DNA from 2 places in the Streptomyces sp. NPDC012935 genome. Region 1 is predicted to be linked to the other one. Evidence: riboswitches for the same ligand, from Rfam matches in the RefSeq annotation. Region 1 holds a riboswitch; the other holds the start of a gene.
What was found. A riboswitch is a leader RNA that binds a small molecule or an ion and turns the genes downstream of it on or off. The one in region 1 is predicted to bind glycine.

Region 1 (7,240 bases):
ACCTGGACCCACGGATCCTCGTCGCCAACCCGCTGCTCTGGCACGAGTTGGACACCGGGGTGCGCCGCTCACGCGAACGCGGGACGCTCCTCGAAGGCACGGACGTGGTCGAGCGGTTGGGCCACCAGATCGACGACGCGGCGGCGCAGGCAGTGCTCAGGGCGTCGGGGATGTTCTGAACCGCGTGCGCCGCGCAGGACGTACCACTATCCGGCCGTACTGCATGCGCCCGGCGATCTCGACCCGCAGCACGACCGGCGCACCGGCCTCACCGGCCTTTCCGGCCGGACGTGTCCTCACCTTGGCGTAGTCGATCGCCAGGGAGTCGGTGTCCACCACCACACCGGGCCGCGTGACCAGCCTCAGCGTGCCACCGCGCATGTCCAGGTCGATCCGCAGGGTCCCGCCGGCTGTCGCCGCCTGCGTGAAGTCGAGGGTCACATCACCCCAGGACGACTCGATCTCCAGCCGCCGGGGTACCACCCAGGCGCCGCCCCGCACGGCCGAACCGCCTTGCTGCTCGATCCGGACGACGTCCTTGACCTCGACACCGCCCGGCACCGACGGCAGATCCACCGTCAGCTCGGCCAACTCGGCCACCGTGCGGGCGGAGAGAGCGGCGGTCACGCGCTCGTCCAGCTCCTCCATGGTCAGCCGGCCGTCCGCCGCCGCGGCGTTCAGAACGTCCACCGCACGGTCCCGGTCCGTGTCCGAAGCCCGCAGCCCCGTGTGCGACAGCTCAGTCGCCATGCCCTCACCCCGTTCTGACCCGCCGACCCCACTAACGCTATATCGCGTTATACCCAACGGCCAACCCCCTGCCTCGAGTTCCCCGCCCGGCCCCTATCGTGACCGGCATGCAGTCCTACACGATCGGCCAGGCGGCGCGGCTGCTCGGCGTGAGCCCCGACACCGCACGCCGCTGGGCGGACGCCGGCCGCGTCGCGACCCACCGCGACGACACCGGACGGCGACTCATCGACGGCAAGGACCTCGCCGCGTTCTCCGTCGAACTCGCCAGGGCCGGCAGCGACGAGGAGGAAGCCTCCTACACCTCGGCCCGCAACGCCTTCCCCGGCATCGTCACCGCGATCAAACTCGGCGACGTGGCGGCCCAGGTGGAGATCCAGGCCGGCCCGCACCGCCTGGTCTCCCTCCTGACCCGCGAGGCGGTCGAGGAACTGGGCCTGGAAGTCGGCATGGAGGCCACCGCCCGCGTGAAGTCGACGAACGTCCACATCGACCGCACGTAAACGGACAGGGCACGTCGTTACGGTAGGGGCCGGATTCCGCAAACCCTCACAAATCCCCCCTCTCCTCCTCTCCCTCTCCCACTGTCTGCGAGGCGTCCCCCATGAGCCTGAGCATCCGCAACCAACTGCCCGGCACCATCACCGCCATCGCACCCGGCGAGGTCATGGCAACCGTCAAGGTCCACCTAGACAGCGGTCAGGACCTCACCGCGGCGATCACCCGTGATGCCGTCGAGGACCTCGGCCTGGCCGAGGGAACCGGCGTGACGGCCCTCGTGAAAGCGACGGAGATCTCCCTCTCCACCGCACCGATCAGCGGCCTGTCCATCCGCAACCAGCTCCCCGGCACGGTCACCGGTATCGCCACGGGCGGCGCGATGGCCTCGGTGAAAATCGCCGTGAAGGGCGGCGTGCTGACGGCAGCCATCACCAGGGACGCCACCAACGACCTTGCCCTGGCCCCCGGAATGCCCGTCGTAGCCCTGGTCAAGGCGACGGAGGTGGCACTTGCGACCGCGTGAAACGGGAGGGCACCGGCCGCCTACGCGAGGCAGGGCGGGTGCCCCGCCGCCCTGACACACGAGGGCTCCACGCACCGCCCTGACACACGAGGGCTCCGCCCGACCGAACACGGTCGGAGCGGAGCCCTCGATCACCTACGCCGGTGCGTCAGCCCTCGTACGCGTCCATCGGCGGGCAGGAGCACACCAGGTTCCGGTCGCCGAAGGCCTGGTCGATCCGGCGCACCGGCGGCCAGTACTTGTCGGCGGCCGACACCCCGGCCGGGAACACGGCCTCCTCACGGCTGTACGCGTGCTCCCACTCACCGCCCAGCGCACCGGCGGTGTGCGGAGCGTTCCGCAGCGGGTTGTCGTCCGCGGGCCACTCACCCGACCCGACCTTCTCGATCTCCGCACGAATGGCGATCATCGTCTCGCAGAACCGGTCGAGTTCGTTCAGGTCCTCGGACTCGGTCGGCTCGATCATCAGCGTCCCGGCCACCGGGAACGACATCGTCGGCGCGTGGAAGCCGTAGTCGATGAGCCGCTTGGCCACGTCGTCGACGCTCACCCCGGTCGCCTTGGTCAGCGGCCGCAGATCGATGATGCACTCGTGCGCGACGAGCCCGCCTGGCCCGGTGTAGAGCACCGGGTAGTGCGGCTCCAGCCGCTTGGCGATGTAGTTGGCGGACAGCACCGCCACCTGCGTGGCCCGCTTGAGCCCCTCGCCGCCCATGAGGCGTACGTACGACCACGAGATCGGCAGGATCCCGGCGGAACCCCAGGGCGCGGCCGAGATGGGGCCGACGCCCGTCTCCGGGCCGGCCGCGGGCTGCAGCGGGTGGTTCGGCAGATACGGCGCCAGGTGCGCACGTACACCGACGGGCCCGACGCCCGGACCGCCACCGCCGTGCGGAATGCAGAAGGTCTTGTGCAGATTCAGATGCGAGACATCGCCACCGAAGTGGCCTGGCTTGGCAAGCCCCACAAGGGCGTTGAGGTTGGCGCCGTCGACGTACACCTGCCCGCCGGCCTCGTGCACCTGCGCACAGATGTCGGCGACGTGCTCCTCGAACACGCCGTGCGTCGACGGGTACGTGATCATCAGCACCGACAACTCGTCCCGGTGCTTCTCGATCTTCGCCCGCAGATCCTCGACGTCGATCTCACCGTCATCGGCGGTCTTCACGACGACGACCTTCATACCGGCCATGACGGCACTGGCGGCGTTGGTCCCATGGGCGGACGACGGGATCAGACAGACGGTCCGCTGCTCGTCCCCGTTGGCCCGGTGATACCCGCGTACGGCGAGCAGCCCGGCCAGCTCACCCTGCGACCCGGCGTTGGGCTGCAGCGACACCTTGTCGTAGCCGGTGACCTCGGCGAGACGTTCCTCCAGCTCACGGATGAGCGTCAGATAGCCCTGCGCCTGCTCGGCGGGCGCGAAGGGGTGCAGCTGCCCGAACTCCGGCCAGGTGACCGGCTCCATCTCGGTCGTCGCGTTGAGCTTCATCGTGCAGGAGCCCAGCGGGATCATGCCGCGGTCGAGCGCGTAGTCGCGATCGGCGAGCCTGCGCAGGTAGCGCAGCATCGCGGTCTCGGAACGATGCTGGTGGAAGACGGGGTGCGTGAGGACCTCGTCGCTGCGCAGCAGCCCGCCCGGAAGGGCGTCCTCCGCCCCCTCATCCAGCGCCTCGACGTCACCGTCGACCCCGAACGCCGTCCATACGGCGCCCAGTTGGGCCCGCGTGGTGGTCTCGTCACAGGCGAGGGACACGTGGTCGGCGTCGACGAGGCGCAGGTTGACGCCGTTCTGCCGGGCGGCGGCGACAACTTCGGCGGCCTTCGCGGGCACCCGCACGGTCAGCGTGTCGAAGTAGGAACCGTGCACGACCTCGACCCCACCGGCCGTGAGGCCCGCGGCGAGAATGGCGGCGTACCGGTGAGTGCGCCGGGCGATACCGCGCAGCCCGTCGGGGCCGTGGTACACGGCGTACATGCCGGCCATCACGGCGAGCAGCACCTGAGCGGTGCAGATGTTGCTTGTCGCCTTCTCGCGGCGAATGTGCTGCTCACGCGTCTGGAGAGCCAGCCGGTACGCCCTGTTCCCGTCGACGTCCACGGACACGCCCACGAGCCTTCCGGGCAGGCTGCGCGCGAACTTCTCGTGTACGGCCATGTAGCCGGCGTGCGGCCCGCCGAAGCCCATCGGCACACCGAACCGCTGCGTCGTCCCGACCGCGATGTCCGCCCCGAGCTCACCGGGGGACTTCAGCAGCGTGAGCGCGAGCAGATCGGCGGCGACGGTGACGAGGGCGCCGAGCTCATGGGCCTGCTCGATGACGGGCTTGATGTCCTGTACGACGCCGGAGGCGCCCGGGTACTGGAGCAGCACGCCGTTGATCTCCCGCCCGGCGACCTCGGCCGGAATGCCGTCGCTTAGGTCGGCGACCACGACCTCCACGCCGGTGGGCTCGGCACGGGTCTCGATCACGGCGATGGTCTGCGGAAGCACGTCCGCGTCGACCAGGAACAGCCCCTTCTTGTTCTTGCCCATCCGCAGCGACAGGGCCATGGCCTCGGCCGCAGCGGTCCCCTCGTCCAGCAGCGAGGCACCGGAGGTCGGCAGCCCGGTGAGGTCGGCGACCATGGTCTGGAAGTTCAGCAGGGCCTCGAGCCGCCCCTGCGAGATCTCGGGCTGGTACGGCGTGTAAGCCGTGTACCAAGCCGGGTTCTCCATGACATTGCGCAGGATGACCGGCGGCGTGAAGGTCCCGTAGTACCCGAGCCCGATCATCGAGTCCAGTACCTGGTTGCGATCGGCGAGCGACCGCAGCTCGGCGAGCACCTCAGCCTCGGTACGCGCCCCCGGCAGTTCGAGGGAGTCGGCGTTCTTGATCACATCCGGCACCGCGGCGGCGGTGAGCTCGTCGAGCGAGCCGTACCCGACCTGGGCGAGCATCTTGGCCCGAGCCTCATGATCAGGGCCGATATGACGCTGCTCGAAAGGAATACCCTGCTCGAGCTCGGAGAGCGGAATGCGATGGGCGGTCATTGCGGAGGCCTCCTGGTCTGACACGACCTTCGAGGGGCACCACGGCACGGGTACCCGGACGGCCTCCCCCTCTGTCATCTCAACCTGAGAGCTTCACCGGGTCACCACAAGGTGCCCGGTTTTCACCGTCGGTGAGAGCGGAGGCCATCGACACCCGCCCTGCTTTCCAGAGTGACCTCGTCCGTGCGGTACGTGTGCCTGAGAGATTCCGGGGAGGATTTGCTCCTTCGGCGCCTCCGGATGGTTCCCGGAGGACTCTCCCGCACGGGGTCAGCAGCCGCTAGCCAGCCTACCAGCGGGGTCAACGCACGGTCCTTCGAGTGGCCGGGCTCACCATTGTGCCTTTTCGTAGTGCTTACGGATGAGTTGCGACCAGTGGAGGGCCCGTGCAGACCGACATCGATCCGCGCAATCTGATCGGCCGCAAGGCCTTCGACCGCAACGGCACCAAGATCGGCACCATTGACGAGGTCTACCTCGATGACGCCACCGGAGTGCCGGAATGGGCGGCGATACGCACCGGCCTCTTCTCCAGGGACGCGTTCGTCCCCCTTGAGCCCAGCGATCTCGTCGAGGGCAACCTCCACGTCCCCTTCGACCGCGCCCTCATCAAGGACGCCCCCGACTTCGGCGTGGGCCGCCACCTCTCCCCTGAACAGGAACTCCAGCTCTACCACCACTACGGCCTCGACGTAACAGGCCCTCCCCCACCCCCCGACCGGGACTTCGGCAACCTGGCAACCACGGAAACCCCTGACGACAACGGTCCCCGAACACCCCACCACCACCCCTGAACCCGGACACCCGCAGCAACAGTCAGCCGCAAGCCCGACACGACACCCACGACACAGCTGCGCCCGCCGGCGCGCGGGCGACCCGCCCTGCGCAGCCGCACCGAGCCCGGAGCCGGCGGGCCGACGCCGGGCACGCACACCCCCGGCCAGGAGGCCGCTCCAGCACCACCCACAGCCCCGTACGGCTCGATGGCCAGGGACGACAGCGAGGCGCCCGGGGGGCTCGTCCACGAAACGACACTCGGCAACCGGCCCTTACCACCTCGACGGCCAGGCGACGCCCGCACAGCAGCCGCCTACCCACCCACGCGCAGCCACCCGCCGGGGCGCCGCCACCTGTCAGCCGCTTCTCCTCGCCACCGAGCCGAGGACAGTGGCCCCCAGTAGGGCGCCCCTCACCTCACCCTGCCGCCCCCGGGCTGGAGGCAGTGGCCCCTCCGAGGCGCCCCAGACCGGCAGCTCCCCCCAGCATCTGCGGCCGGCCGCCCGGGTCTGTGACGTCCAGGGAAGCGCGCGGACACGCTCCGGCGCCAGGGCGGCGGACACGGTCCGGCGCCAGGGCGGCGGACACGGTCCGGCGCCAGGGCTGGGGCACCTCCTACCGGGCAACCGCCCACCAGCCCCGCGCAGCCACCCACGCAGACGCCCTCAGCCCGACAGCCAATCCCACCCAGCTGCGGCCAGTCCTGCCGCTGGGGCGGCACTGGTGGGCGCAGCGGCACCTCGCAAGCGCGAGCAGCGCGAGCAAGGGACCCACCCCGCACAGCAACCCCGAGGCCAACCGCCCAAGCCCTCCCCCACATCCGGTTCCGCCGGCGCCCACGTCCTACCCAGGCACCACGGGCGGCGCCTCCCCGGCGGCCCCGCCACCCCGCTCCCGTTCCGGCCCCCGCAGAGCGGCCTCCGCCCCTACAACCCCACCAACCTCAGTTCCCCTGTCTCCTGCATCGCCCCCTGACACCCCACGTCTCCCCCGTACCAACGGCAACGGATCCGCCGCCTCCAACCCCGGATCGTCAACCCGAAACGTCCGCACCCGCCCCGGCCCCGACGACTCAGGCGTCTCGAACCGCACAGTCACGCGCCCCAGGCCGCTCCCCTGCACCCACCCGTGCCCGTACTCGACATGCCGCACATCGTGCCCAGCAACCCACCGCCGCTCGACTGGCAGCGCAGCCTCCCGCTCCGCCAGTGGCTCCTCGTGGTCGCCCTCCTCGCCGTGCTCCACCCGCTCCCCCGCCACCTGCGCGAACAGGTCCTCCTGCGTGTAGTCGGCGAGCCCACTGACCCCGACCCCCAGCAGCCGCACCCCACCCGTCGTGTCCACGGAATCCAGCAGCCGCAGCGCTGCCTCCCGCACCACACCCGGATCATCCGTCGGCCCACGCAACGTCTCGGACCGGGTCAGGGTCGAGAAGTCGTACCGGCGAACCTTCAGCACGATGGTCCGTCCGGACAACCCGGCCCCCCGCAACCGCCGCACACAACGATCGGCCAGCCGCTGCACCTCCAGACCCACCCGGACCCGGTCGTGAATGTCCACGTCGTACGTGTCCTCGACCGACACCGACTTGGCCTCCCGCTCGGCCACCACGGGCCGCTCGTCGTGGGCGAGCGCCATGGCGTACAGGGCATGGC
Region 2 (7,240 bases), on a different contig from region 1:
CGCCAGCCCGCCCCGGGCCGTCTCCTTGTACTTCACGGACATGTCGGCGCCCGTGTCCTTCATGGTCTTGATGACCTTGTCCAGGGACACCTTGTGCGAGCCGTCCCCGCGCATGGCCATCCGCGCCGCCGTGACCGCCTTCACGGCGGCCATGCCGTTGCGCTCGATGCACGGGATCTGGACGAGGCCGCCGACCGGGTCGCAGGTCAGGCCGAGGTTGTGCTCCATGCCGATCTCGGCGGCGTTCTCGACCTGCTCCGGGGAACCGCCGAGCACCTCCGCCAGCGCGCCCGCCGCCATCGAGCAGGCCGAGCCGACCTCGCCCTGGCAGCCGACCTCGGCGCCGGAGATGGACGCGTTCTCCTTGAAGAGCATGCCGATCGCGCCGGCGGCCAGCATGAAGCGGACCACGCCCTCCTCGTCCGCGCCGGGCACGAAGTTGATGTAGTAGTGCAGGACGGCGGGGATGATGCCGGCCGCGCCGTTCGTCGGGGCGGTCACGACGCGGCCACCCGCCGCGTTCTCCTCGTTCACGGCCATCGCGTAGAGAGTGATCCACTCCATGGCGAGCGCCTTGGGGTCGCCCTCGGAGCGCAGCTTGCGGGCCGTGTTCGCGGCACGGCGGCGCACCTTCAGGCCGCCCGGCAGGATGCCCTCACGCGACATCCCCCGCGACACGCACTCCCGCATCACCTGCCAGATCTCCAGCAGGCCCGCGCGGATCTCCTCCTCCGTGCGCCAGGCCCGCTCGTTCTCCAGCATCAGCGCGGAGATCGACAGACCCGTCTCCTGTGTCAGGCGCAGCAGCTCGTCGCCCGTACGGAAGGGGTACTTCAGGACCGTGTCGTCCAGCTTGATCCGGTCCGCGCCGACCGCCTCCTCGTCGACGACGAAGCCGCCGCCCACCGAGTAGTAGGTCTTGGAGAGCAGCTCCCCGCCGGACGCGTCGTACGCCCACAGCGTCATGCCGTTCGCGTGGTAGGGCAGTGCCTTGCGGCGGTGCAGGATCAGGTCCTCGTCGAAGGAGAACGGGATGTCGCGCTCACCGAGCAGCCGCAGCCGGCCCTCACTCTTGATCGCCTCCACCCGCTCGTCGGCGCTCTCCACGTCCACCGTGCGCGGCGAGGCGTCCTCCAGGCCGAGCAGCACCGCCTTCGGGGTGCCGTGTCCGTGGCCGGTCGCGCCCAGGGAGCCGTACAGCTCGCACCGCAGGGACGCGACGGAGTCCACCAGACCCTCGTTGCGCAGACGGCGTGCGAACATGCGTGCCGCGCGCATCGGGCCGACCGTGTGGGAGCTGGACGGGCCGATGCCGATCGAGAACAGGTCGAAGACCGAGATGGCCACGGGGGACTCCTCAATACGGGGTGGAACAGGGGCGTGGGGTGTCCCGCTCACCTACGAGTGTGCGGGACACCCCACAGAAAGGAACTACTTGTTCAGACCGGGGTACAGCGGGTGCTTGTCCGCGAGCGCCCTGACCCGGGCCTTCAGCGCGTCCGCGTCGTAGGACGGCTTCAGCGCCGCGGCGATGACGTCCGCGACCTCGGCGAAGTCCTCGGCCGTGAAACCGCGGGTCGCCAGCGCCGGCGTGCCGATCCGCAGACCCGAGGTCACCATCGGCGGGCGCGGGTCGTTCGGGACGGCGTTGCGGTTGACCGTGATGCCGACCTCGTGGAGGCGGTCCTCGGCCTGCTGGCCGTCCAGCTCCGACTCACGCAGATCCACGAGGATCAGGTGCACGTCGGTGCCGCCGGACAGCACGTTCACACCGGCCTCGCGGGCGTCGGCGGCGGTCAGACGGTCGGCGAGAATCCGCGCGCCCTCGACCGTACGGCGCTGGCGCTCCTTGAAGTCCTCGCTCGCGGCGACCTTGAAGGAGACCGCCTTGGCCGCGATCACGTGCTCCAGGGGACCGCCCTGGAAGCCCGGGAAGACGGACGAGTTCAGCTTCTTCGCGAAGTCCTTCTTCGCCAGGATGATGCCGCCGCGCGGGCCGCCGAGCGTCTTGTGCGTGGTGGAGGTGACCACGTCCGCGTGCTCGACCGGGTTCGGGTGCAGGCCCGCCGCGACCAGACCGGCGAAGTGCGCCATGTCGACCCACAGGTACGCCTCGACCTCGTCGGCGATCCGGCGGAACTCGGCGAAGTCCAGCTTGCGCGGGTACGCCGACCAGCCGGCGATGATCACCTTCGGGCGGTGCTCCTTGGCGAGCCGCTCGACCTCGGCCATGTCGACCAGGCCGGTCTCGGTGTCCACGTGGTACGGGACCACCTTGAACTGCTTGCCGGAGAAGTTCAGCCGCATCCCGTGCGTGAGGTGGCCGCCGTGGGCCAGGTCCAGGCCCAGGATGGTGTCGCCGGGCTGGGCCAGCGCGAACAGGGCGGCCTGGTTGGCGGAGGCGCCCGAGTGCGGCTGGACGTTGGCGTACTCGGCGCCGAACAGCTCCTTGACCCGGTCGATGGCGATCTGCTCGGCGACGTCGACGTGCTCGCAGCCGCCGTAGTAGCGGCGGCCCGGGTAGCCCTCGGCGTACTTGTTCGTGGCGACCGAGCCCTGCGCCTCCATGACCGCGACCGGCGCGAAGTTCTCGGAGGCGATCATCTCCAGGGTGGACTGCTGGCGCTCCAGCTCGGCGTCGAGCGCGGCGGCGATCGCCGGGTCGAGCTCGTGCAGGGGCGTGTTCAGAAGCGACTTGTCAGACATAAGGGGGTGTAACTCCTCAGCCGGCGGTGTGGGCGACGTACTCGTCGGCGGAGAGCAGGTCGGCCGGCTCCTCCGTGATGCGCACCTTGAACAGCCAGCCGCCCTCGAAGGGGGCCGAGTTCACGAGCGCCGGGTCGTTCACCACGTCCTCGTTGATCTCGGTGATCTCACCGGTGACCGGGGAGTACAGGTCCGACACGGACTTGGTCGACTCCAGCTCGCCGCAGGTGTCACCCGCGGTCACGGTCGAGCCGACCTCGGGGAGCTGGGCGTAGACGACATCGCCGAGCGCGTTGGCCGCGAACTCGGTGATGCCGACCGTCGAGACGCCGTCCTCGGCGGTCGACAGCCACTCGTGCTCCTTGCTGTAGCGCAGCTGCTGGGGGTTGCTCATGGCCTGAATTCTCCTGTACGCGCGGGAGTGGTGATGAAGGGGGACTGCTGGAAACGTGCGTGAGCAGCACAAATGTGCGCAGGCTCACGCATGGGCCGCTGCCAGTCTCTACTTCTGGAGCTACTTCTGCCGCTTGTAGAAGGGCAGCGCCACGACCTCGTACGGCTCGTGGCTGCCGCGGATGTCCACGCCGACCCCGGCCGTGCCCGGCGCGGAGTGCGCGGCGTCGACGTACGCCATCGCGATGGGCTTGCCCAGCGTGGGGGAGGGCGCACCGGAGGTGACCTCGCCGATGACCTCGCCGCCGGCGACGACCGGGTACCCGGCGCGCGGGACGCGACGCCCCTCGGCGATCAGGCCGACCAGGACGCGCGGCGGGTTCTGCGAGGCACGCTCGGCGGCCTCGGCGAGGGCCTCGCGTCCCACGAAGTCGCCCTCCTTCTCGAACTTCACCACCCGGCCGAGCCCGGCGTCGAACGGCGTGAGAGACGTCGACAGCTCGTGGCCGTACAGCGGCATGCCCGCCTCGAGCCGCAGCGTGTCCCGGCAGGACAGACCGCACGGGATCAGGCCGACGCCCTCGCCCGCCTTGGTCAGCGCCTGCCACACCTCGACGGCGTGCTCCGGCTTCAGGAACAGCTCGAAGCCGTCCTCGCCCGTGTAGCCGGTGCGCGCGATGAGGGCGGGGACACCGGCGACGGTGCCGGGCAGACCGGCGTAGTACTTCAGGCCGTCCAGGTCGGCGTCCGTGAGCGACTTGAGGATGCCGGGGGACTGCGGGCCCTGCACGGCGAGCAGGGCGTACGCGTCGCGGTCGTCACGGACCTCGGCGTCGAAGCCGGCGGCCCGCTCGGTCAGCGCGTCCAGCACGACCTGGGCGTTTGAGGCGTTGGCGACGACCATGTACTCGGTCTCGGCGAGCCGGTAGACGATCAGGTCGTCCAGGATGCCGCCGTCGGCCCGGCAGATCATGGTGTAGCGGGCGCGGCCGACGCCGACGGAGGCGATGTTGCCGACCAGGGCGTGGTTCAGGAGGGCCGCCGCGGCGGGGCCGGTGACGGTGATCTCGCCCATGTGGGAGAGGTCGAAGAGGCCGGCCCGGGTGCGCACGGCGTTGTGCTCGTCGCGCTCGGAGCCGTAGCGCAGGGGCATGTCCCAGCCGGCGAAGTCGGTCATCGTCGCACCGAGCGAGCGATGCAGGGCATCGAGCGCGGTGTGACGGAGTTCTTCTGTACTGCTCATCGGACGGTCTTCTCCCAAGGCATGACGGGCGAGGTCGTTCCTCCCCATCTGTCATCGGAACCTGAGAGGTTCGCCATGACCGGCTCCGGGCCAGGTCACGGCTTGCACCTTGGGTGGAGCCCAGGCCTCTTCTCGGCGAAAAGGGGGACTCGCTTTTCAGATGTGCCTCGCCCGCGCGGTAACGGGGCCTGAGAGATTCAAGGGAGGGACTTGCTCCTTCGGCGCCCCAGCGATGCACTGCTGGGAACTCTCCCGCGCGGATTCGAACGGCCGGTATGCAGTTGGCGCGGACATCATTGCACGCCCGGCCCGTCTTCGGCAGGCCACGTCTGTAACGGGGTTGTGGCAGGAAGTGAACGAAAATGCGGGAGATCATCCATTACCTTCTCTTTACGCTCAGTGGGGATGGGGAATCCTGAACCGGAGGAGGACGATGACGGTGAAGCGCACCACGGCGTACGCCACGACGTCGGGCATGGCGCTGCCCAAGCAGCCCGCGGCCCCGGCCGTCGAGGCCCCGGGCACGCGCGTCGCACCGGTGGTCCGTGACCTCCGCGAGCGCTCCGGCCACAGCCCGCACGCGCTGCTCTTCGGCCCCGAGGACCTCGTCGTGATCACGGGGCTGCCCGGCAGCGGCAAGTCCACCCTGATGCGGCGGACCGTGAAGGGCGCCCGCATCGACTCCCAGGACACCCGGGACCGCTGGGACGCCCGGATGCCCGGCTTCCTGCCCTACGCCGTCTACCGCCCCCTGGTCCGCCTCGCGCACTACGCCGGCCTGCGCCGCGCCGTGCGCTCCGGCGAGGGCGTCGTGGTGCACGACTGCGGTACGCAGGCCTGGGTGCGCGGCTGGCTGGCCCGCGAGGCCCGCCGCCGCGGCGGCACCCTGCACCTGCTGCTGCTCGACGTCGACCCGGACACGGCCCTCGAGGGCCAGCGCGAGCGTGGCCGGGGCGTCTCGCGGTACGCCTTCGTGCGCCACCGCAGGGCCGCGGCCCACCTGCTGCGCTCCGTGGAGAAGGGCCACCTGCCCCCGGGATGCGGCTCGGCGGTGCTGATCGACCGGGATGCGGCGGGCGTGCTGCGCCGGATCGGGTTCACGGGCTGACCGGCCGAGGGCCGGTCCGGGACGGCCACCCGCTAGCCTTTTGAGCCACAGCAGCGGTTCACAGCAGGCGGTTGAGAAGTAGATGGACTTCCCGGCGGAACTCCCCGCGGACTTCCCGGCAGGGGCACACCACCACTCCCACGGCGGTTGGCCCGGCAACGAACTGGAGGAGGTGCTCTCGGCCTCCCTCGGCCTCCCCTCGGCCGGCGGCCGGATCATCGAGGTGCTCGGGCGCAGCTTCGTCTGGGTGCCCCTGCCCAGCGGCGGCGGCCCGGACAGCGGACCGCTGGATCTGCCGACGGTGGAGATCGAGGGCCAGGCGTACGTGCCGGTCTTCAGCTCCGAGGAACAGTTCCGCCAGGTGGTCGGCTCCCACATGTCGTTCACCATCGCCCCCGCGGTGGAGTTCGCCCGCGGTCTGCCGCCGCAGGTGGGCATCGCCGTCAACCCCGACGGCGTGGTCGGCGTCCCGCTGCCCCCGGCGGCGGTGGCCGAGCTCTGCCGCGTGGGCCGCACCCCCCTGGACGGCCTCACCTCCGGGGGTCGCGTCAAGCTCTACGAGCCCGACTGGCAGGACGACCCGATCGACTTCCTCGCGGTGGCCTCCGCCGAGTTCGCCGAAACCGGCGTGGTCACCACGGCCCGCCGCTGCCTCGCGTCGATCGAGACGGCCACCCCGGTGATGTTCATCGGCGTGGAACTCGCCCTCTGGGAGGGAGACTTGCGCGCCGCACCCATGGACGCCCTGGCCCGAGCCCTCGGCCGCACCCCGGTGCCGTGGCCGGTCAACCTGATCCTGCTGGACGTGGCCGAGGACCCGGTGATCGCCTGGATGCGCCAGCAGGTGCGCCCCTTTTACCAGCGGGATTTCTAGCGTTCCTCACGGGCAGCGCCCTCCGGGGGCGCGGGGCGGTATCAAAGTGCGGCGCAGCCGCGCGGGCTCGACCAGCCACCATGCACCCGTACACGCGCACGCAGCACAAGGCCCGAGCTGCTGGGCGCCTAAGCTGTCACTCGATGCGGGGCAACTCTCAGAAGGGGCGGTACCACAGGTGAGCGCGAGCCTCAGCGGCAGCGTCGAGCACATGCTGCGCCAGGTGACGCCCGGGCGCTACGACGCCTACGAGGCCCTCCTGCGTGCGCTCGCGACCCCGTCCTCCGGCCAGGTCTGGATGCTGCTGTGGCACGGCCAGGGCGGCTCCCCGGACGCCCAGTACGGAAACATGGAGGTCGACGGCTACGGCTACGCCCCGTGCGTCACCTCCGCCCAGGAGCTGTCGGCCAGCGGCTGGAACCGCAGCTACGAAGTCGTCGACGGGGTCGACGTGGCCCGCACCCTGTACCCGGACCACTACGGCCTCTGGCTCAACCCGCACGCCCCCGGCGGCGGAGTCGGCATCCCGTGGCTCGACCTGCGCCGCATCGCCACCGGCCTGGACCGCCAGCCCGCCGGACCGCTGCGCCTGTCGGAACCCGGCATCGAGGTCCCGCAGTTCTACGCCCTCCTGGCGCAGAACGCCCACCGCACCGCGGCGGTCCGCTCGCTGCGCCGCGCCTGGGTGCAGCCGGCGCTCGGTGCGCCGTATCTCGCCATCGGGCTCGACGTCTACGACACCAGTCCGCCCGCGGTCGACTCGGTGCGCTCGATGATGTCGCAGTCGATCGGCGCGGTCCCGGACGGGCTGCCGGTCTCGACCGTGGCGATGGCCGACGAGGACGACCCGGTCGCCATGTGGATGAGAGCGAGCGCCCGCCCCTTCTACGACCGCGAGGCACACGCCGCCGCCCCC

Region 2: it holds a riboswitch for glycine, as region 1 does, so the genes downstream of both, gcvT (glycine cleavage system aminomethyltransferase GcvT) here and gcvP (aminomethyl-transferring glycine dehydrogenase) in region 1, are expected to answer to the same signal.

The regions. Positions count from the first base shown of each region.
Region 1 covers NZ_JBIBBC010000010.1:280,551-287,790, forward strand. The annotation lists gene ACFY5C_RS24945 (hypothetical protein) at 1-179, shown strand, start outside; gene ACFY5C_RS24950 (DUF1707 domain-containing protein) at 157-750, opposite strand; gene ACFY5C_RS24955 (molybdopterin-binding protein) at 858-1,253, shown strand; gene ACFY5C_RS24960 (molybdopterin-binding protein) at 1,355-1,774, shown strand; gene gcvP (aminomethyl-transferring glycine dehydrogenase) at 1,923-4,808, opposite strand; glycine riboswitch at 4,985-5,081, opposite strand; gene ACFY5C_RS24970 (PRC-barrel domain-containing protein) at 5,195-5,602, shown strand; gene ACFY5C_RS24975 (DNA polymerase IV) at 6,429-7,240, opposite strand, start outside.
Region 2 covers NZ_JBIBBC010000007.1:54,820-62,059, forward strand. The annotation lists gene ACFY5C_RS18725 (L-serine ammonia-lyase) at 1-1,347, opposite strand, end outside; gene glyA (serine hydroxymethyltransferase) at 1,432-2,706, opposite strand; gene gcvH (glycine cleavage system protein GcvH) at 2,723-3,100, opposite strand; gene gcvT (glycine cleavage system aminomethyltransferase GcvT) at 3,221-4,342, opposite strand; glycine riboswitch at 4,509-4,607, opposite strand; gene ACFY5C_RS18745 (AAA family ATPase) at 4,776-5,450, shown strand; gene ACFY5C_RS18750 (enhanced serine sensitivity protein SseB) at 5,533-6,324, shown strand; gene ACFY5C_RS18755 (enhanced serine sensitivity protein SseB C-terminal domain-containing protein) at 6,536-7,240, shown strand, end outside.